Regions from separate parts of the Alteromonas sp. DY56-G5 genome, predicted to be linked through region 1. Evidence: predicted binding sites of a transcription regulator. Region 1 holds the regulator's gene; the other holds the start of a gene.
What was found. Region 1 encodes FNR, which switches genes on or off when oxygen is low (the NO sensors DNR and NnrR bind a similar motif). Its sites were predicted from a motif close to TTGATCTAGATCAA; they were not measured.
Positions count from the first base shown of each region.

Region 2: NO989_RS07095 (GbsR/MarR family transcriptional regulator) is a predicted target of FNR. The motif match lies at 4,604-4,617, and genes of this name have one in related genera.

Region 1 is NZ_JANHZQ010000006.1:10,572-21,370, forward strand. Features, by position in the region: gene ccoN (cytochrome-c oxidase, cbb3-type subunit I) at 1-391, shown strand, start outside; gene ccoO (cytochrome-c oxidase, cbb3-type subunit II) at 407-1,012, shown strand; gene NO989_RS04170 (cbb3-type cytochrome c oxidase subunit 3) at 1,014-1,175, shown strand; gene ccoP (cytochrome-c oxidase, cbb3-type subunit III) at 1,192-2,145, shown strand; gene NO989_RS04180 (FixH family protein) at 2,361-2,840, shown strand; gene NO989_RS04185 (heavy metal translocating P-type ATPase) at 2,840-5,308, shown strand; gene ccoS (cbb3-type cytochrome oxidase assembly protein CcoS) at 5,310-5,540, shown strand; gene NO989_RS04195 (sulfite exporter TauE/SafE family protein) at 5,527-6,186, shown strand; gene fnr (fumarate/nitrate reduction transcriptional regulator Fnr) at 6,232-6,969, shown strand; gene NO989_RS04205 (IS4 family transposase) at 7,015-8,343, opposite strand; gene uspE (universal stress protein UspE) at 8,658-9,581, shown strand; gene ttcA (tRNA 2-thiocytidine(32) synthetase TtcA) at 9,730-10,683, shown strand; gene NO989_RS04220 (patatin-like phospholipase family protein) at 10,684-10,799, shown strand, end outside.
Region 2 is NZ_JANHZQ010000010.1:36,662-47,460, forward strand. Features, by position in the region: gene NO989_RS07085 (tandem-95 repeat protein) at 1-3,168, opposite strand, end outside; gene NO989_RS07090 (hypothetical protein) at 3,942-4,355, opposite strand; gene NO989_RS07095 (GbsR/MarR family transcriptional regulator) at 4,666-5,223, shown strand; gene NO989_RS07100 (cytochrome ubiquinol oxidase subunit I) at 5,235-6,608, shown strand; gene NO989_RS07105 (cytochrome d ubiquinol oxidase subunit II) at 6,620-7,627, shown strand; gene NO989_RS07110 (hypothetical protein) at 8,020-8,184, shown strand; gene NO989_RS07115 (methyl-accepting chemotaxis protein) at 8,219-9,814, opposite strand; gene NO989_RS07120 (Lrp/AsnC family transcriptional regulator) at 10,325-10,799, opposite strand, start outside.

The DNA of each region.
Region 1 (10,799 bases):
ACACTCTGGTGCTCTAGGTTGGGTTGCAATGGTTTCAATTGGTTCAATTTACCACTTAATTCCAGTGCTATTCGGTCAGCGCGCTATGTATAGCACCAAGCTAGTTAACGTACACTTCTGGTTCGCAACTATCGGTGTTGTTCTATACATCGTAGCAATGTGGATGTCTGGTGTACTACAGGGTCTAATGTGGCGTGCAGTAAATGCTGACGGTACGTTAACCTATAGCTTTGTTGAGTCATTAGAAGCGTCTAAGCCTTTCTATGTGGTTCGTTTCATTGGTGGTTGTTTCGTGGTAGCAGGTATGCTTGTTATGGCATACAACACATGGAAAACCGTTCGTGCACCTAAAGGCAGTATCGCTGCAGACCCAGCGACTCAGCCGGCGTAGTAAAGGAGACGAATAATGAAAAACGCACATGAGTTAATTGAAAAGAACGTCGGTCTGTTAACGGTATTAATCCTTATCGCTATCAGCTTCGGTGCCATGGTTCAAATTACGCCGTTGATGTTTCAGCAGCAAGTAATGGAGCCAGTAACAGGCCTACGTCCATATACCGCGCTTGAGCTTGAAGGTCGTGACATCTACATCCGTGAAGGTTGTGTAGGTTGTCACAGCCAGATGATCCGTCCATTCCGCGCCGAAACAGAGCGTTATGGTCACTACAGCGTTGCTGGCGAATCAGTATGGGAGCACCCCTTCCTTTGGGGTTCTAAGCGTACTGGTCCTGATCTAGCACGTGTTGGTGGTCGTTACAGCGACGAATGGCACCGAGTTCACCTGCTTAATCCTCGCAACGTAGTACCAGAGTCGAACATGCCAGGCTTTCCTTGGCTTGCGGAAAACACGCTTGATGGTGAGTTTACAGCTAAAAAAATGGAAGTATTCCGTGGATTTGGCGTTCCGTATACCGACGAAGATATCGCGGGCGCGAAAGCGGCAGTACAGGGTAAAACGGAAATGCAAGCCCTTATTGCTTATCTACAATCTCTTGGCACACATTTGAAATAATATGGACCAGGGAATTGTAGGCAGCATTTTTACTGTCATCGTCTTTGTAAGCTTCATCGGTGTTGTGTGGTGGGCATTTAGCAGCCGCAACAAGAAAAAATTCGATGAAGCGGCAAACCTAGTGTTTGCAGACGAAGAAAAAGAAAAATCAAAAGAAGATTAGCAGGAGTCTCGAACTCATGAGTATGTTTTGGACAATTTGGATTTCAGTGATAACTCTAGGGTTAATCATTGGTTGCTACTTCCTTTTACGCTGGTGCCTTTCTAACAAGACTGGCGTAGCTGAAGGTGAGTCAATGGGCCACAAATTCGATGGTATTGAGGAGTTGAACAATCAACTTCCTCGCTGGTGGACAATTATGTTCTACATGACCATCGTTTGGGGCTTTTTATACCTAGCGCTTTATCCTGGCTTAGGTGCGTTTGAAGGTATTTTGGGTTGGAAGAGCTCTAACCAAAATATTCAATCGCTAGAAGAGTCAGCTCAGGCGCGTATTGATGCTAAAGAGCAAGGCTACCTAGTAGAATATGACCGTGAACTAGATTTCGCTGCCGAGAAGTTCGATCCGATCTTCGAAGCGTATGCACAAGTTCCTGTTGAAGAACTGGCTAAAGACCCAGAAGCAAATAAAGTAGGTCAGCGTTTGTTCCTACAAAATTGCTCTCAGTGTCACGGTTCTGATGCACGAGGTCAAAATGGCGGCTTCCCTAACCTAACGGACAACGACTGGTTGTACGGTGGTTCAGGTGCAAAAATCGTTGAAACTCTTACGCTTGGTCGTAAAGCGGCTATGCCAGCATGGCTAGATGCCATGGGTGAAGACGGTATCGAAGAAGTGGTTAACTACGTACTTAGTTTAAGCGGTCGCGATGTGGACCCTCAGCTTGCAGAAGCAGGTAAAGCTCGTTTCGCAGCGTGTGCGGCTTGTCACGGTATGGACGGTAAAGGTAACCAAGCACTTGGTGCACCAAACCTTACTGACAATATCTGGCTATACGGCGGCAGCCACAGAGCGGTAACAGAAACGCTTACTTACGGTCGTAACGGTGTAATGCCTTCATTCAAGAAAACCTTGGGTGATGACAAAATTCATGTTGTTGCAGCGTATGTATACAGCCTTTCAAATGATTAATGATTTAAATCATTAAATATCTTAAAAAGCCTCGTTACTACGGGGCTTTTTTTATGAGAAAATACAGCGGTATAGAGAGTGCCATGCGAACATTCTTTGTACACTTTTAACATGTCTCGCCAACACTATATTTATCATTATTTGCCGGCTTTACGTGTAGTTGGGGAAGTAAAAATAAATATGTTGTTAGTGAAGTAAATACGAGAAAGATTTCGATGAATAGACCCTGGTATAAAGAGTTCTGGCCCTGGTTTTTAATTGCCGTACCTATCATTACACTCATCATGGGTGGCGTGTTGTTAAACCTTGCTATTAGCACCGAAGATAGCCTGGTGGTGGACGACTACTACAAGGAAGGAAAAGCGATCAATGCCCGTCTGGACAAAGAGGCCATAGCCCGCCGCAAGAATATCACTACCGATTTAACCATTGAAGATGGCAGCATAGCGCTAGAGTTTCATTCAGGTATTCCACAAGAAGGTAATGCGGTTAAACTAAGCTTTTATCACGTAACGCTTGAAGAGCGTGATGTCAGCGTTTTATTAAGCCGCGACGCTAACGGTATTTATCGCGGTTTTGTCGAAGAAGATCTTGATGGTAAATGGCGCGTATCGCTAACCCCTATTGATGATAGCTGGAAAATACAAAATACCATCTATCTGCCCCACTCTGGCAAAATGAAATTCAATCCATAATGGCCAAGCACGACTGTTACCATTGCGGCTTGCCTATTGCGGGCTCAGACGATGGAAAATTTACTACCGTGATATTAGGGCAGCAACGCGACATGTGTTGCCCTGGATGTTTAGCCGTGGCCGAAGCCATCGTAACCAACGGTCTTGAAGACTATTACCAGTTTAGAACCGAACCAGCGCAAAAATCAGACGATGGCATTCTAGAGACACTCGACAAGCTCAAAGTGTATGACGACCCTGCTCTTCAAGAAGAATTCGTTTTTGATGAGGGGCAAGATAAGCAGATTCAATTAACCCTTGAAGGTATCACGTGCGCTGCGTGTGGATGGCTTATCGAAAAGCAGTTGTCAAAAGTAGAAGGGATAAAGCAAGTCGCGGTAAACGTCCAAGAGCGCCGCGCTTTAGTTACTTGGTCACCTTTTCAAATCAAGCTTAGTCAGATTCTTTCTACACTAAAACGCATTGGTTATGTTGGGTCGCCATTTCACCCCGACGAACACGAAGCCAGTTATAAACGCGAACAAAAGACTTTTCTGAAAAAGCTTGGCCTAGCAGGCATTATGACCATGCAGGTGATGATGCTGATGACGGGGCTGTATTTTGACTGGTTTGGCGCTATTGAATTAGAAACCCGACAGTATTTTTACTGGGTTGCCCTTACGCTTACTACACCTGTGGTGCTGTATTCAGGCAGCACTTTTTATGTGGGCGCCGCCAATGCGCTAAGCGCAAGAACGGTTAATATGGATGTACCCGTTACGCTCGCCATATTCGGTACTTACATTGCTGGAATTCGCTCTACAGTATTAGAGCAAGGCGAAGTGTATTTTGAATCTATTTGTATGTTCATTTTCCTGCTGTTACTCAGCCGCTTTTTAGAACATCGTAGCCGTCATCGCGCCGCACAGATCTCTGCCAATATGATGCAGTATGTACCCGTTTCAGCCACCAAATTACTGCCGGATGGCAGCCTAACCGAGTGTCTGGCAAAGCAGTTAAGAATTGACGATGTGGTGCTGGTTAAGCCTGGTGAAACAGTCCCCATTGATGGGGTGGTAACCGACGGCAACGCAGCGGTTGACGAATCTATGCTTACCGGCGAGTTTAACCCCGTGCGTAAGTCGAACAGTAGCCCGGTATACGGCGGCACGGTTTGTCAAGATGGTACGCTAACCATTACGGTTACGCAGACCCTTAAAAATGCGCTGGTAAATCAAATTGTACGACTGCAAGCAAGTGCCATGGCGAGTAAACCTAAAGCAGCGCAGATAGCCGATAATTTTTCTCGCTATTTCGTTACCGCGGTATTGCTGATTTCGGCGTTAACCTATGGCTTTTGGGCGTATCAGGGTAGCGACGAGGCATTTTGGATCACCATATCGGTGCTGGTTGCAACCTGCCCTTGCGCATTAGGGTTGGCTACGCCATCAGCGTTAACCTGCGCTATGGCAAAATTAAACAGACAAGGTATTTTACTAAAACGCGCCGATGCGCTTGAACAAATTACTGACATTGACACCATCGCATTAGACAAAACCGGCACGCTCACAAAAGGCAAATTTACTATTTCAAATGCCTGGTACGCTGACGGTGTGGATAGTAATAGTGCGCTATCAATTGCCCGCGCTTTGGAGTCACGCTCTGAACATCCGATTGCCAAAGCCTTTAGCGACGATATAGCCTTTAGCGACGGTGTAGCCCTAAGCGAGATTTCTGCCTCTAGCGGCAGTGCTGACGCTATCGATAACACGGTACACAAAGTGACTAATTTTACCGTTACGCCAGGAGGTGGTATCAGCGGTGAGATCAATGACACGTTGTTTTCTATGGGATCTGTAGCATTCAGCGTTCACGAATCACAGCTAAAACTCATTGAAGCGTTCCCTTCAGCTAACGTGTTTCTCACGGTTAAGGGGCGTATTATGGCGGCGTATGAAGTAAAGGATTCACTAAGAGAAGATACGCAAGAAACTCTCGATATATTAGCTGCAAGCCATACTCTCGCCGTTTTAAGTGGTGATACACAGCAAAACGTTAATGCGCTTACCGCACCATTGCCAATTTCGACCGCTAAAGGTGGCCTAACACCTGAGCAAAAGTACGAAGCCGTTCAAGCTATGCAGCAATCTGGCGCGAAAGTAATGATGATGGGTGACGGTATTAACGACGCTCCAGTTCTTGCCAGCGCTGATGTGGCAATTGCAGTGGGTAATGCCACAGACGTGGCTAAAACTGCCGCCGACGTGATACTGCTTGGCGATCAGCTGCTTTCTGTACCAGAACTTATTCGAACTGCGCACCAAGTGAAGCAAAAAATAAGGCAAAATATTGGCTGGTCGGTAGGTTACAACGTTTTGATCTTACCTTTCGTCGTATCAGGCCTACTTTCACCGTGGATGGCTGTTGTTGGTATGTCGTTAAGCAGTATCATTGTGGTCACAAACTCAACGCGACTCTTGAGCAAATAGCATGAGTATTATTTACGTATTAATTCCAATCGCCATCATCATTGTTGCCGTCGCTATCGTGATATTCTTTTGGGCGGTGAAAACCAATCAATTTGAAGATTTAGATCGCCAAGGGTATAGCATACTGTTTGACGATGATCTTCCGCCAGAAGAAAAAAAGCTAGCTGAGCAACGCAAGCAACTTCAAGACAGTAAAGTAGACAAAAGCCAAGCGCCACATGGAAGGGATTAACTACTTCTCTGCCTTTCTTATCGGCTTAGCCGGCGGAGTTCACTGTGTGGGAATGTGCGGTGGAATCGTCGCTGCGCTAAGGATGGTATCGCCTAAAGGCGCTTCAGCACTACCCTATACCCTTGCCTATAACATGGGACGTATGGTGAGCTACACCATCGCCGGAGCAATAACCGGGGCAATTGGAAAAATTGCAGCAGATTATATACCTCTTGCCAACTATGCCCTTTCCCTACTTAGCGGAATCATGTTGCTTCTACTGGCGTGTTATTTGGGTAAGTGGTGGACTGGCTTAACGGTGCTGGAAAATGCTGGTAAAGGCCTATTTTCCAAAGTCCAGCCGCTTTCAAAACGCTTTTTGCCATTTAAGACCCCTTTAAGTGCATTGCCTTATGGTTTTATTTGGGGTTGGCTTCCTTGCGGTTTGGTGTATTCCACACTTACCTGGTCTCTCGCAGCGGGTAATGCGCTAGAAGGCGCAGCTATTATGTTCTTCTTCGGTTTGGGTACATTACCCACCTTACTCGCCGCAAGCGCTGGTAGCCAATATATTGTTCAAAGTTTTCAACATAACCATTTTAGACAAATTATTGCAGTAATAATGGCAATATATGCAGCTTATCTTATTCATAGCGCAATCGTTTAAAAATGGGTGTATTATTGTCGGGTATTCTTTTAGAGAGCGTGCATTATGAGCAAAGGAAGCCAATTTTCTATTCACTGTCAAAACTGTAGTTTCAGTCACTTATGTTTACCGGTGGCGTTAAACAAAACAGAAATCGAGTCTCTTGACGATATTATTGAACGCAAGAAGCCGCTTCATAAAGGTGACACGCTGATTCAAACTGGTGATAAATTCCGTTCTCTATTTGCAGTGAGAACCGGTTCATTCAAATCATTTGTGACTAATACCGAAGGTGAAGAACAGATTACCGGCTTCCACTTTCCTGGTGACATTATCGGTTTCGATGCATTAAGAGAGAACAAGCACCAAAGCTATACTTCTGCGTTAGAAACTGCCATGGTGTGTGAGCTTCCCTACGAGACCCTCGACGAAATGTCAGTGCAATTTCCAAAGCTACGCCACCAGATCATGAGTTTCATGAGCGCTGAAATAAAACAAGATCACGACATGATCATGCTTTTAAACAAGCGAACTGCAGAAGAGCGCTTACTGTATTTCATCTCACACCTGTCGCAACGCTTTGAAGAGCGTGGCTTTTCCCATAGAGAATTCCACTTAACCATGACGCGCAACGAAATTGGAAACTATTTAGGATTAACGATTGAAACGATTAGTCGTCTGTTAAGCCGTTTTCAAAAAGACAACATCATAAAAGTAGACGGCAAGCTTATTACTATTTTGGATTTCGATAGGCTAAACACCAAACTAGCGGCGCTTAACGGCCCTAGCGTTGTCTGCGGTTAGTCCTTTTTAAGTGTTAAATAAGGCGCGCACTAAGCGTAATGCTAGTCAGTTAAGCTGACTGGCTTTTTTCTTTGTGGGGTATTTAGTCGGTCTTTTCCTCACAACTCGTGGATAATACCTGTCAGGTCGTTTGTCAGGTAACTTCATCATCCTCAACGATTCCATCAGGTATTCATAGTGGACGGGCAGTTTGGTCACTGTGTCTGGGATGGTGGTCAGGAAGAAAACGATGATATGCCTCATGCATAGACCGAAGCTAAGCCGTGAGGGAGATAGCTCCGGCATATCTTTTACGGCATCAAGCATCATCACTCTAATCAGATTGTAGGCGAGTAATAGTCCCCACAGTTCCTGACGCACCATCTCAGATTTCTTGCTGCGAAGCGTCAGCTTTGCCTGATGTAACGTCTGTTTCATTTCCCTGAAGCCCAGTTCTATTTCCCAGCGTTGAACGTACACATCGGCAATCTCTTCGTAGGGGAACTGCATAGCATCGACCATTGAACTAAGCACGCGGTAGGTCTTTCCGTTTACTTCGTAGCTGGTCAGTCTCGCTTCGATGGTTTCAGGTAAACCATCAAACTTCTTCCGCGCCTGAGGCGAGGTCTTGAGGGTGACTACAGCATCATGTTCTCTTAGTTGATGTTTCACTATGTACTGTAAATCTTTACGGGCGGGCAGCATCCAGTGCGTATTAACACCTTTGGTCATCCACAGGTGCAGTAATCCCAGCGAGTAATATCCTCTGTCGAAGAGGGTTAGAGAGTTATCAGGGACTGAAGGAATAAGCCGCTCTGCAAGAGACATCTCTCCGACATCACGGCCGTCAAATTCACTGGCCAAAAGAAGGTGGCTAGACGTTTCCATCAGACTACACATGCGTACCTGCGGGTACGGGTTATCGCCCATCACATTCCGGTCACATCCGAATGCGGCAAGGTTCTCAGTGGTATCCTGGGCACGGAACATCACACCATCAACCGCCAGTACATTTAAACCACACCACTGTTCAAAGGCATACTCACCAAATGCCCGCTGTGCCATCAGCTTAAAGACATGACCGACAGCTTCTTCGCCCAGTCGCTGCCGGGCCTGCACCACTGCGCTGGGAGCAACAAACCTGTTTTTACCAGGTAACGAGATATCCAGTTTATTCGCGATATCCCAGACCGGATCACTACGAAACAGACTCATACCAACAATAGTAAATACGACCGAATCCAAAGGTAAGCGGCGACGTCTGACGGTCGCTACCCCCGATAAAGCATAAGCTTGCTGAAGAAGCTCAGGGTCAATTAAAGACATCAGTTTATTAATAGCATTCAAATCTTCTGCATGAGCAAATGTATCATCGAGGTTTGTAAGCAAAGACATAAAAAAAATCCGATACCAGAGACTGATATCGGATTTTGAAGTCTTAAAACGATCGGTCAACCGATCAGGAAAATATTCTTAACTGATCGGCATTACGCACTAAGCGCGCTTTTTTGTAACCTGTGTTAGCCACCTATCTACCCTTTCAGCGCCACGCCGGTTGCTCCATATTCAATTCGGTGGGTTCACTCATGGTCGCCTCGTAAAATTCTTGATCTAAAACAACTTACGTTTTTCCCAATGTCGTTTATAGTTAGTATTAGAAAGCTTCGATTTCGACAGCCGCTACTAAGTTTCGTAGTTAGGGGGACGTTATGATTGAGTGTAAACGAATTCTGGCCGTGGTAGATGCCGAGCGCGATAACCAACCTGCACTAAGCCGAGCTTATGAACTCGCTTCAAAAACAGGTGCTTCAGTTACCGCCATGATGGTGGTATACGACTTATCTTATGATATGACGACCATGCTTAGCCCGGATGAGCGCGAGTCAATGCGCGATGCAGTTACAAAGGAGCATGCAAAATGGCTTGCCACCCACTTAAGAGAACAAGGATTCACTGAAACTGATATCGTTGTAGAATGGAATAATCGTGCGTATGAGTCGATTATTTACTACACCCTAAACAATCAGATAGATTTAGTGGTAAAGGCAACCAAAAAGCACGACGATCTTGCTTCTGTTATTTTCACCCCCACCGACTGGCATTTAATGCGTAAATGCCCTCGCCCAGTATTGCTCGTTAAAGAGCACGACTGGCCAGAAGGAGGAGAGATTATTGCTGCAGTAAACGTAGGCAGTGAAGACGATGAGCATGCCGCACTTAACGATAAGCTCACCCTCATTGCTAACGACTACGCCTCTTTATTGAAAGGTAGCGTAAATTTGGTCAACAGTTACCCTTCTACACCACTTAATATCGCCATAGAAGTGCCTGAGTTCGACCCCGATACCTATCACGACGCGGTAAAAAATCATCATTTAAAGGAAATGCGTAGTCACGCATTAAAGTACGGTATTCCTGAGAACAAATGCGTAGTAAGAGAAGGCCTTCCGGAAAAAGTTATCCCGCAAGTGGCAAAAACACTGGATGCAGAGCTGGTTGTTATTGGTACCGTTGGCCGTGTGGGCATTTCAGCGGCCCTAATTGGTAACACTGCAGAACACGTGATCGACGAACTCAATTGCGATGTGCTTGCTATTAAGCCAGATGGATTTGTGTCGCCGTTGTCGGTGTAGTCTTTTTATCAGTACCACATAGCCCGTGTTTGCCGTTACTTAGCGGCCAACGCGGTATGTCACCAACAAATTTAACTTCACAAGCATGGTCTCGAAAAGCCGCTTTAATGTATAATGGTGGCTTTATCACAAACCAAGCTAGTTAATTATGAGTTTAGGCACAAACAGTGCTGACGCGTCGCCATTAAATGCTGCGCAAAGTAAGCAAAAGTACAACTTCAACAAACTTCAGAAACGACTTCGCCGCAATGTGGGTAAAGCCATTGGCGATTTCGGTATGATTGAAAACAACGACAAAGTAATGGTGTGTTTATCTGGCGGTAAAGACAGCTACACCATGCTAGATATTTTATTGTTTTTAAAGAAGATTGCGCCTATTCATTTTGATATCGTTGCGGTTAATCTTGACCAAAAGCAGCCTGGTTTCCCCGAACATATCTTGCCTGAATATCTAGAAAGCATTGGCGTTGACTACAAAATTGTAGAAGAAGACACCTACTCTATTGTTAAAGACAAAATTCCAGAGGGAAAGACAACATGCTCTCTCTGTTCTCGCTTGCGCCGTGGTATTCTGTACCGCACGGCAAAAGAGTTAGGTGCGACTAAAATTGCATTAGGTCATCACCGCGACGACATGCTAGAAACGTTTTTCCTCAATATGTTTCATGGTGGCAAGCTTAAGTCTATGCCGCCAAAGCTAGTCAGCGATAACGGTGAACACATCGTTATTCGTCCATTGGCGTACTGCACAGAAAAAGACATCGAGAAATATTCTCAGGCCACTGAATTTCCGATTATTCCTTGTAACCTTTGTGGCTCACAAGAAAACCTACAGCGCCAAAACATAAAGGCTATGCTTCAAGACTGGAACCGTCGCTTCCCAGGTCGTATAGAGTCGATGTTCCGCGCGCTTCAAAACGTAGCGCCTTCACACTTAATCGACAGCAACCTTTATGATTTTAAAGCTATAGCTACACAAGAAGGCCCGGTTGAAGACGGTGATATCGGGTTCGATGAACCTTCTTTCACTACAGAAAATAGTACGGACTTCAGTTATGAAGATAATGCTATTGAAGTAATAAACATTATGGAACCTAAGTAAATGAAAATTGGACTTGCGCTAGGTGCCGGTGCCGCAAGGGGCTGGACTCACATTGGCATAATTGAAGCATTAGAAAAACTCGGCGTAAAAATTGACGTTGTTGCGGGATGCTCTAT
Region 2 (10,799 bases), on a different contig from region 1:
GGTACCTGTGCTACTGGACTGAGAGTCACGCTCAACGGCTTGATCGCCTGTTTGGCTATCACCTGTAGCTTGCGCGGTAATATCAAAAGAGGAACCAGTCTGTGCACCTGCTTTTACTTCAGCAGTATAAGTGAACTGCACGCTATCACCAGCGGCAAGCTCCGTACCTGAATAGGTTACTCTGTCTGGTGAAGTTTGAAGTGCATACGTAAAACCAGTTGGGGTTGTTCCTGCGTTTACATTTGTGAAAATATCAGTATTAACATTGCTGACCACTTCAACATCATAAGCGGTAGCTGTACCTGTATTTTCAACATCTATAGTTACGGTTACCGTATCGCCTGCTTCTACGCCAGAGCTTGGCGCCACGCTTGTTGTTGCGCTTAATACATGCTCTGAAAACTGATTAGTTGACGTAGCTGACGCATTGTTGGTGGTATTGTTGGTTCCCGCATTTACCTGTAACTGCTTGCTTTGCGTTGACGTTGTAGCGGCATTTTGTGTGACGTCTTGCACCAAGGCTTCAAGCGTAATTGAAAATGTATTATCGCTTGGATCGTTATCATTATTAGTGGTTGTACTGCCGTTAAACACAGCTCTAACCGTTTGCCCACTAGCGACAGTGCCAGACGATGTCACGGTTGGGCTGGCACTTACGGTTCCGTCAAAACCTGTTGAATTTACCGTTAACGTATTGCTGTATTCAAAGCCAGCAGGGAGCGTCATATCTACCGTTAAGTCATTCGTTGTGCCCTCTGGCAAAGTCACGTCTACCCGATACTGTACGGTATCACCTACCACAACATTCCCCGTGGGGCTTACTATTGTTGAAGCAATAGCAATATCTGAAACGGTGACAAATGCGTCATCTGACTGCGGATCAAAGGTCGCAGCCTGCCCCTGTGCAGAAGCCCAATCAATCGTCGCTTCAGACGTGATGACATCGTTAGGCTCTGCAGTTTGTGCAATATCTTGAGTGAAAGTAAGCACGTAAACTTCACCTGCGGCGAGGTTCTGTATGCTGTAAGTACCATCTGCTAGTGAGCCGCTGCCCAAGGCTACACCATTCCCATCGACTGTTGCAGATACAAGGCTCTGCGAAGCCACGCCAGAAACGATAGGAACACTGGCGGTGGTGTCAAATGATGTAGCACCACCTTCGTTAGTTACTGTTAAGGTGTACTGAATCGTATCTCCGGCATCTACATTTCCTGCAGAAGTAGCAAGTGAAACGGTCAATTCTGGAGCACGAACAAGAATTTTAGCTGACTTAAGATCGGCAGTGATTGCATCAGGCGTATTGGTCGAAGTACCTTGGAATAAGTTCGCCAATTCCAACCCATCAGCATAGGGCTTATCGGTTACCTCAACGGTAAAATCAACTTCTAGTACTTCAGCTTGGGTTGTTGAGATACTGCCCCAGTCTAACGTTACGCTGTTTTCAGCAGATGATACCGTGATTGTAGGTGTGAGGGTTGTTACCGTATTTTCAGCGGTATAAGAAAAGCTGGTGTTGCTCGCAATATTTGAATTTGTATCGACAGTCGTTTCTGGGATTAAGAAAACGGGCAAAGGAAGAAAATCTACAAATACAATGTCGTTAGTATCGCCAGAAGGAATATCCATGCGCAAACGATAGGTAACGCTTTCACCCGGTGCGTACTGTAATAGTTGTGTGGTTGTATCGCCGTTACCGTCAACAAGAAATTTAGAGGTACGAATACCTTCAATCGAGACCGAAGCACTTGAGCCTTCCAAGCAGCTCGACGCACCACTTGCTACGTTATATTGTGCACTTTGAGAAAACGACAGTGAATCGTTAGCAACGACAGGGGCATTACTCTCAACCCCTGTGTAACCACCAACGTAATTTTGCTGAATATCTACGGTGTAAGACACCGTTAAAACGCTTCCCCCCGGAAGCGTGCCGGTTGCGTTAGTAACGTTGTAAGTGATGGCCTCATTTTGACTGGCGTCAGTACTTGAAGCAGGCCTCGTTATATTAAACGTATTTCCACCATAGCTAATCGTGATATCCGATGAAAAATCAACGCCATCGGCTATGGTGTCGTTAAGAATTAAAGAGTCTACCGATACGTAATCAGAAATTTGAATTGAGTTAGTAACGGTAAGTGTGTTGCCAGGACTTGATTCCCCTGTATTTACACCTTGCTGTATTGCAACATGCTTTGCCGTAACCGTGTCATTGCTAGAAACCTGGGTAAGCCCATTGCCGTTAAAACTCGCATTAAAGTCAAGCGGATGCACAATACTTGAAGCACTGCACTGCTGCGCATTCAGGACATTAATAAAATGCATGGGGTAGCTCACGCGCACATCATTTGCACTGCTTGTTCCCGTAGCAGAAGCACACGAAACATCTAAAATGCCACCAGTACTGGATGTAGAAGGTTCACTATCTATAGCGCACCCAGTTCCACCAGTTATCGTAGCTTGAGCGCTATACTGAACACCATTGTCTAAAACATCTGTGAACTGTAAGTTGTCTATCGTTGGACCATTTGCAACATCTACCGTATGTGTAACGGTTGCTGAAAAACTTGGGCCCGCAGCAAGCTCGTTTTCCGCAGCAGAGCTTTGCGTAGTTACTTGGTAAAGGGCCGCCTCAACTGACGCACTTTGCGATGTTCCCACTATTGGGCCGTTATCACCTGTTGCTGTGTCACCAAATTCATAAACAGGCGTTACCTCGATAGCAAACGCTTCCGCTGGCGTTGCATTACTGTCGATAGTGAAACAAACATTGGTAGTTAGGTCAGGGCCATTGGTTACAACCGAGCCCACTGGGATATCTACCGTTGAAAAACTGAACCCTTCGGTGCCAGCAACGGTTTGCGCAATGATAGGATCTTCGAGCTCATTGTTGTTCGCAACGGTGTCAAACGTGCCTACATTAACCGTAGCGCTGTTACTTCCTATAAACGTCGCACCGTTAAATGTTAAGTCAGCATCATGAATAACGCGAAGATAAGGGCCATACCCTGTTGTACCTGAGTTTGTTAACGGTATGTCGTAACAAAATGACTCCCCTATAAACGCGCTTTGCGGCGGTGAGTTTGTGATGACAGGGGTTGCTGCTTGCGCGCTTTGCAATGCGCCTAAGAGCAATGAAGTACCGATGATGGCTTTGGACAATGTGCGGATCATGTCTTTCCTTTCATTCGTGTTTTTCGTTTTAAAACAGTTGGCTATCGGGTTCAGTTGTAATCACTTCATACTTGTTTTCATCGAACTCAACGTAAAAAACCATTGAATACATTCAAATGATGGAACCTGAAAACTAGTACAAGATTTAACTTCTCGCCAGATAGAAAGCAGTAACTTTTAATAAATAAAAACTAATATTTCTCTGTTTTATATAGAGTTACTGAGCAAAGCGGAACATAACGCGTTGGAAAACGTAAAGACAGTAGACATAAGGATAAGACAACAAGGATAGGGGTTAACCCCTATTGCAATTTCTAAACCCCAAAATTTAGTTGGCAGTATGGATCATTAGGTTTAATATCGAGCGATTTATTTAAACCCCACACCATCATATTGGTATAAAAATTAATACCCAAGTATTGAATTAAATTACAAATTTGAGCATTATTATTAACCAAGGCGTCAAAAGTTCATGCTTTGAGTAAACTTAGTTCCTATTAAAGGCCGTGCTCTCGCATCACTAACAAAACATAAAGCATTTGAATTTGCCCTGTGTTCTCTATGTCGTCAGTGTCAAACTGGATACCCACAGACAGTTTATCGCGACCTCGAATATTTTTGATGTTCCCTCGAATTACTATCGCTTCGGGGTTTTCTTCGTCGGGCGGAAACTCTATTTTGACAGGTTCATGAATTAAGCTATTTAAGGCATCTTTATCTGCGTCAGCTATTTCTTGTTCGGTAGGATGATATTCACAATGAACACCAGATTTTTACAAATCAGTAACCATTGCAAGGTGCCCTGTTTGAAATGATTCCATCTCTAGCTTAACCATCAGCTCAACTTTAAGCCGCGGCTCACGGCGTAAGCGTTTTTGGTTGATGTCTTTTGGAAATGAAACAACCAAGATAGGAACTTGAACAGTGGTGAGCATCAGCAGCTCACTTTGAAAGTTTATTGACGTGAGTGTTGCGTCACTAACTATGCTCTTTAACTCAAGCGTAAGGCCCGGACGCAACATTTTTAGCTCATGCAGACTTTTTTTGTTTCGCGTTAAGTCAAACAACATAAACTCAGACGACACGCAGCCAATGTAGCCGACTTTAAACGACACGCGCTCGTGCAAGGCATTCAAATAACTTATTTCAACAGGTGTGCCAGCTTTAAGCTCGTAAATTATGCTCAAGCTTCCCCCTTAATCACTCTCATTATCCAATAATGTCCTTTAACGCGCTAACCACAACATACCGTTAACATAATAAAAATGAAAGAAAACAAATCTTCGTCGAACCTTATCACATACCACTCTTTTAGTTTCTCAGCGGTATTTCTTACTCAAATTCACTTAATTGTTTCTGCGCTAGCTTCGGTTATCGCAAATTAGGGTAAATAGCGCATCACCATTAAATTTTTCTTATTTTCATTCCCTTTCTATTGATCTTGATCAAACTAATAATTAAACTTTCAGTAATTTCTGAAACTTCTGGAAGGTAAAAATGAAAATGACGCCTTTAATTACATCTGCGGTTATGCACTTTGGCGAAATGGGAAGTCGTTGGGGTTTCAACAGAACAGTTGGGCAAATTCTTGCGCTTATTGTTTTAAACGAAGAGCCCATTTCGGCGCAGGAAATTGCGGATGCGCTCAACATATCCAGAGGCAATACCAGCATGGGTTTAAAAGAGCTTCAGTCATGGCGCTTAGTTAAACAGCATCTTGTTCCTGGTGAGAGAAAAGAGTTCTTTATTCCGGCTGGCGATATTTGGACACTGGCCAATAGAGTATTCGAAGAGCGAAGAAAGCGCGAGATAGACCCAACAATGAGTCTACTGCGTGATTTGTTGCTTGACGCACCTGCCAATGAAAAAGAGGCGAATGCACAACATAAACTGAACGAAATTCACGATTTACTCGAATCAATTACGGCATGGTCTGAAGAGCTTCAAAATCTTGGACCTGAAAAGTTAAACACGTTGATGAAGTTGGGTTCTGGCGTGGGCCGTATGCTTGAGCTTAAGGACAAGCTACTTCCGGGGAAAAACAGCGTTAACTAAGGGGGCCTTCTGTGGATGCATTCTTGCTGTCTCGTTTACAATTTGCGTTAAATATTAGTTTTCATATTTTGTTTCCAACCATCACCATGGCGATGGGCTGGTTTCTATTTTACTTTAAGCTGCGCTCTAATATTTCAGGTCACCCTGTGTGGATGCGTATGTATCGCTTTTGGGTACGTGTCTTTGCCCTAAGCTTCGCCTTGGGTGTAGTAAGCGGCGTCACCATGTCATTTCAGTTTGGTACTAACTGGCCTGGATTTATGGAGAAAGTAGGTAATGTGGCGGGGCCACTACTCGGTTATGAGGTACTTACCGCCTTTTTCTTAGAAGCCACGTTTTTAGGCATCATGCTGTTTGGCATACGCCGTGTTCCGAACTGGCTGCATACGGCTTCAACCCTTATTGTTGCACTTGGCACCACTACTTCTGCGTTCTGGATATTAGCCTTAAATAGCTGGATGCAAACACCGCAGGGTTTTGAAGTGGTCGACGGTGTGGTGTATGCCACAAACTGGAAAGAAATTATCTTTAACCCGTCTTTCCCTTACCGCTTTGTACATATGATGTTAGCGTCTGGACTGACGGCCAGCTTCCTGATAGCTGGGCTTTCGGCCTACCGCATGCTTAAAGGCGACGACAAGCTTGCACCTAAGCTCGCGCTTAAAACCGCCACCTATACGGCGGCAGTGTTAATCCCGCTACAAATTTTTGCTGGTGACATGCATGGTTTAAATACGCTTGAGCATCAGCCTCAGAAAGTAGCGGCGATGGAAGGACTTTGGGAAACCACTGAAGGCGCACCTTTGTTGCTTTTTGCAATTCCTGACGAAGAAAGCAAAGAGAATCATTTTGAAATTCCCATTCCCTATGGTGCGAGTTTAATTCTTACTCACGAACTTAAAGGCGAGATTAAAGGGTTAAATGAGTTTGAAGGAGAGCATCCGCCCGTTGCTCCTGTTTTCTTCGGTTTTAGGGTTATGGTGGGAATGGGTATGTTAATGCTTGCTGTGTCATGGCTTGGCAGTCTTTATCTTATGCGCAAAAAAGACTTCCCAATTTGGCTTAAACGCACGTTAGCAGGCATGGCGTTTAGCGGCTGGATTGCTACGTTAGCAGGCTGGTACGTAACGGAAATAGGCCGTCAGCCCTATTTGGTAAGCGGTGTATTAAGAACCGCTGATGCCGTTACCCAGTTACCACCGGCGAATATTGCTCTGTCGTTCACGCTCTATCTTGTTATTTATACGGTGCTTCTAATCGCATACATGGGAACACTTATGTTGATGTGCAGAAGAGCCGTTGAAATTGAAGAGATAACGACGGAAGAGCGCGAAATTGCCAAGGCAAAAATGCAGCCTACTGACCCAGACCCAAGCACGGTTTAAGGAGAGCAAACATGTTTGAAAACGTATCAGCAGAAATGCTCGGAAATATTTATGTGGGTTTACTTGGTCTATCTGTATTGCTGTACGCCATTTTAGATGGCTACGACTTGGGTGTGGGTGTGCTTATTCCGCCAAGAACAGAAGCGTTTCGCGATGACATGATAGCCTCCATAGGGCCTTACTGGGATGCTAATGAGACGTGGCTTGTGCTCGCCATAGGTCTACTGCTTGTTGCCTTCCCTGAAGCCCATAGTGAGTTTTTACAAACCTTGTACTTGCCAGCCACCTTCATGTTATTAGGGCTTATTTTGCGCGGCGTAGCGTTCGATTTTCGCGCCAAGGTTGTGCAGGTGAAAAAGCGTAAATGGGACATGGTATTCAAATACGGGTCGCTGTTAACCACATTAGCTCAAGGGTATATGTTGGGTATATACGTGACGGGGCTTCGCACAGATATTTGGGCGCAAGGCTTTGCACTTCTCGCTGCATTTGGTGTTACGGCTGCTTATGCGTTTATTGGCTCGTGCTGGTTAATACTTAAAGGCGAAGGTGAGCTTCAACAAAAAGCGTATTACTGGGCCAGAAGAGGTTTAGGGGTACTGGCAGTAGGGATTGTCGCGGTAAGTATCGCAAACCTAACCTTACACGATGACGTACGAGACTTATGGTTGTCTGCTCCTTGGGGCTATGTGCTTTTCGCTATTCCAGTAGCGTGTTTTGCGCTTCTAGCACTATGTGGTGTGTTGCTTAAAAAACTGCCTGATGCACAAGGGAAAGGCGAATGGCTTCCGTTCTTTATTGCTCTTCTAGTATTTTTACTTTGTTTCACCGCATTTGGCATAAGCTACTATCCGTTTATCATCCCTGGACAGATGACGGTGATGGACGCGCTTAGTGATGCAAGCTCTCTGCGCTTCTTGCTTGTTGGCGTAGTTATTGTAGTACCTATTATTTTGGCTTATACGGCCATGGTATATAAGATATTCTCCGGTAAATCAGAGAAGCTTTCTTACTACTAGCTTTTGTTAATGGGATCGCAGCAGATCCCAATTACTTGAAACAATAGTGAACATCATTGAAATTCAATGGTGTTCACTTTCTATTCAGCGCTATACTAAACGCTGTACATTGCGAGTTTCTTGCGGTTCCCGACGCCTTTCCTGTGCTCGGGGCATTTGCGGCGACCAGTATCCCCAATCCACGAACTCGATCTGAAAACCTGCGATCAAAATATGATCCTTTCCCTCGAACAATGTATACCAATGACTAGAGGATGTTTAGCTTTAGCTAGTCTACCCTTAAGGTGTGATCAAAATTTAAACGTTACTTACCGTTAAATATTTTGTTGACATCAAACTGTAATATTACTATATTTTATTTGGGGCAATTTTTAATAGAAGGAGCCAATACCATGGAAAATGTATTCCATTCGTTCTCACGGTTCTTCAAGCGCGCGCACCCCTACACAGTCGCTCACTATATCGGCCGTAAAAATGCGCAGCGTATCTTAGGATGTAAAATCAAAAAGAAATCCAAGATATTTGCCGACCAGCACGTTGAAGACCAAAATCATTAATTTATATGGGGCCCGTCAAACCGGCCCCATTTTTTTAGCTCAATTTAAATCTATTAACGTTTTCCTGAAGGTTCTCAGCCAGGCTGAATAAGCTTTTCGCTTCACTATTCACATTGGTATTCGCGGCTTTTACTTGATCGCCCAGCATTTGAAAATCTAGTGCCCCTTCGCGTGCAACTTGCACCTGATCTTTAGCGTGTTGTACAAGAGCCGAAGCCTCATTGCTCACCTCAACTAACGATAAAACACTTTTGCGTCCGTCTTCCAACGTAATCACCAGCTCATTGGCAAGCCCCAATGCGTTGTGTGCCTTGTCTTTATTCGAAGTCATAGTTTGTACAGAATCACGAATTGACTGCACTATTTTTTCTAACATGGCATTAATTTCAACTGTCGATTGATGAGTTCTTGATGCTAGCGTACGCACTTCATCCGCCACCACCGCAAAACCTCTACCCGACTCTCCTGCTCTTGCCGCTTCTATTGCAGCATTAAGTGCCAATAGGTTAGTTTGATCAGCAATCTCAGCAATGGTTTTCACCACACTCGATACGTTTTTTCCATCACTTTGCAACTTATCTAACGTAGAAGCAGTTTTATCAATATTTAGGGTTAAATCAGAGATGGCGCGCGCTGTGGTTTCCACATCCACCTTACCTTGCGCTATCTGGTGGGCACTACCTTTCGCTTGTTCCGCAGCTTTTATAGATAGAGTAAGGCTTTGTTCCATTTCATCAGACAGATTGTCCATGACTGACACTAGCTGCTTGATGTCTCCTTGAAAGCTTAGAATAGCGGTTGAAGAGTGTGATGTTGCACTGTTAAGTGTTTGTGATGAGTGGTTCAGGTCATTCACTGCATGTTGAAGGTCAGTCATTCCCTTGTGAAATACGGCTAGTAGACCTTGAACGCTATGCGTTATCGCGTGGAGTTCTTGTAAATTTTGAGTAGGTAGACGTGACTGTAAATTGCGTGTTTTTGCAATATCGTCAAGCCTCTTAGCCATCTCTTCGATAGGACTTGCGATATTCCGCTTAGCAAGTATGTAGCCCATTATGGATACAGCCAGTAGCAATATGATTAGGCTGTAGATAGTGAACTGGCTCACACTGAGTTCAGCAGAAATAGCCATGGTTCGAGAGTTCGCAGCACGCTCAACACCCGAGCGTACCCCAGTTAAAAGTGCATTTAGTTCAGATGCTGCTTGGGTAATAACTTGAAGATTTTCCCGTGCAATATCCCAATCTATAGATGTTGCTGACATCGTTTGCTGTAAAGACGCAGCTGACGCAACCAGTACATCAAATTTTTCTTGAGCGGCATCGCTTCCCATATAGCTGAATCGGGAAAATTTGGCGTTGGTCTCGTCGACGAGCAGGTCTTTCTGTCCGTTATATTCGCGACTATTTATTGTGGTTCCGTATAAGGAATACGCGATAAGCACCAGCTCTTTACTTTGAGTTTGTATATCATCGATAGCGCTTAACGAGGGTAATGTTTCAGCCACGTAGGCTTCTACTAAGTTTTCGACATTGGCGTTGTTCTTTGTCAATACAATTGCCGCGATGAGCGACACAATTACAACGAGAAGATAACCGAGCAAGATTCTTTGCTTGATGGTTTTAAACATATAAGCCCCATATTATTTAGGGGCACGTCTATACTTGTCGCACGTCTCTGCACCCTTTTCTATTCGTGGTAGGACAAAATTTACTTCTCCTACAATTGAACAAAAATAGACCGCTACGGTTGCTTTTTTCTTTCAGATTTTTAATCGGGAAGTTATCGAATTTATGTTGTACCAATCCGCTTAGAAAATTGCCCACTCAGAAGGCGCTGGCAAGTTTCCTAGCAAAGCGTGGGAATGCAGGAATGGCTGTTCCCTTTCAAATTCCCAGAATGAAGCTAGGAAGCTTGCCAGACCTTCCCGAAGGGCGAGTTTAAAATGTTCGTACTCTTTGTTGTGTCACCTTGATGTAGAACCACTATACCTGCGGTAACACGCCCGCGATTACGAACATTTTAACTCTCGCTGAGTGGGTAATGATCTATGCGGACTGGTATTACTTAGTGTCTTCAACTGCAAGTTGCCTCATCTATCACCGAAAGTATTGAGAAACCAACGCTAATTATGAGGGAGTTAAATATGGTTAAGCGGTACCGAGGTTGTGTACTTAATCTGCTCCATTGCAAAGCTTGAAGTGACGTCGGAAAACTCTATACCGTTAACCAATCGCTTATAAAAATGATCAAAGCAATCCATATCGGTAACGAGGACTTTTAGCAGGTAATCGTATTCGCCAGACATACGATAGCATTCAACAACTTCATCAAACGACGCGGCGTGCTTGGCGAAACTTGCCAGCCACTTTCCATCATGTCTGCCCGCTTTTACTTGCACGAAAACGGTCATGGCCAGCCCCAGGTGTTTTGCTTGCAACAGCGCTACTCGCCTAGAGATTATGCCCTTCTCTTCTAGCTTTTGAATACGCCGCCAGCAGGGCGTTACCGTAAGCCCAACTTGCTCAGCGATTTCTGCGACAGGCGTGTCAGCGTTATTCTGTAGCATGGCCAAAATGGCTTTATCTATTGTGTCTATACCGCTTGTTTTTTCG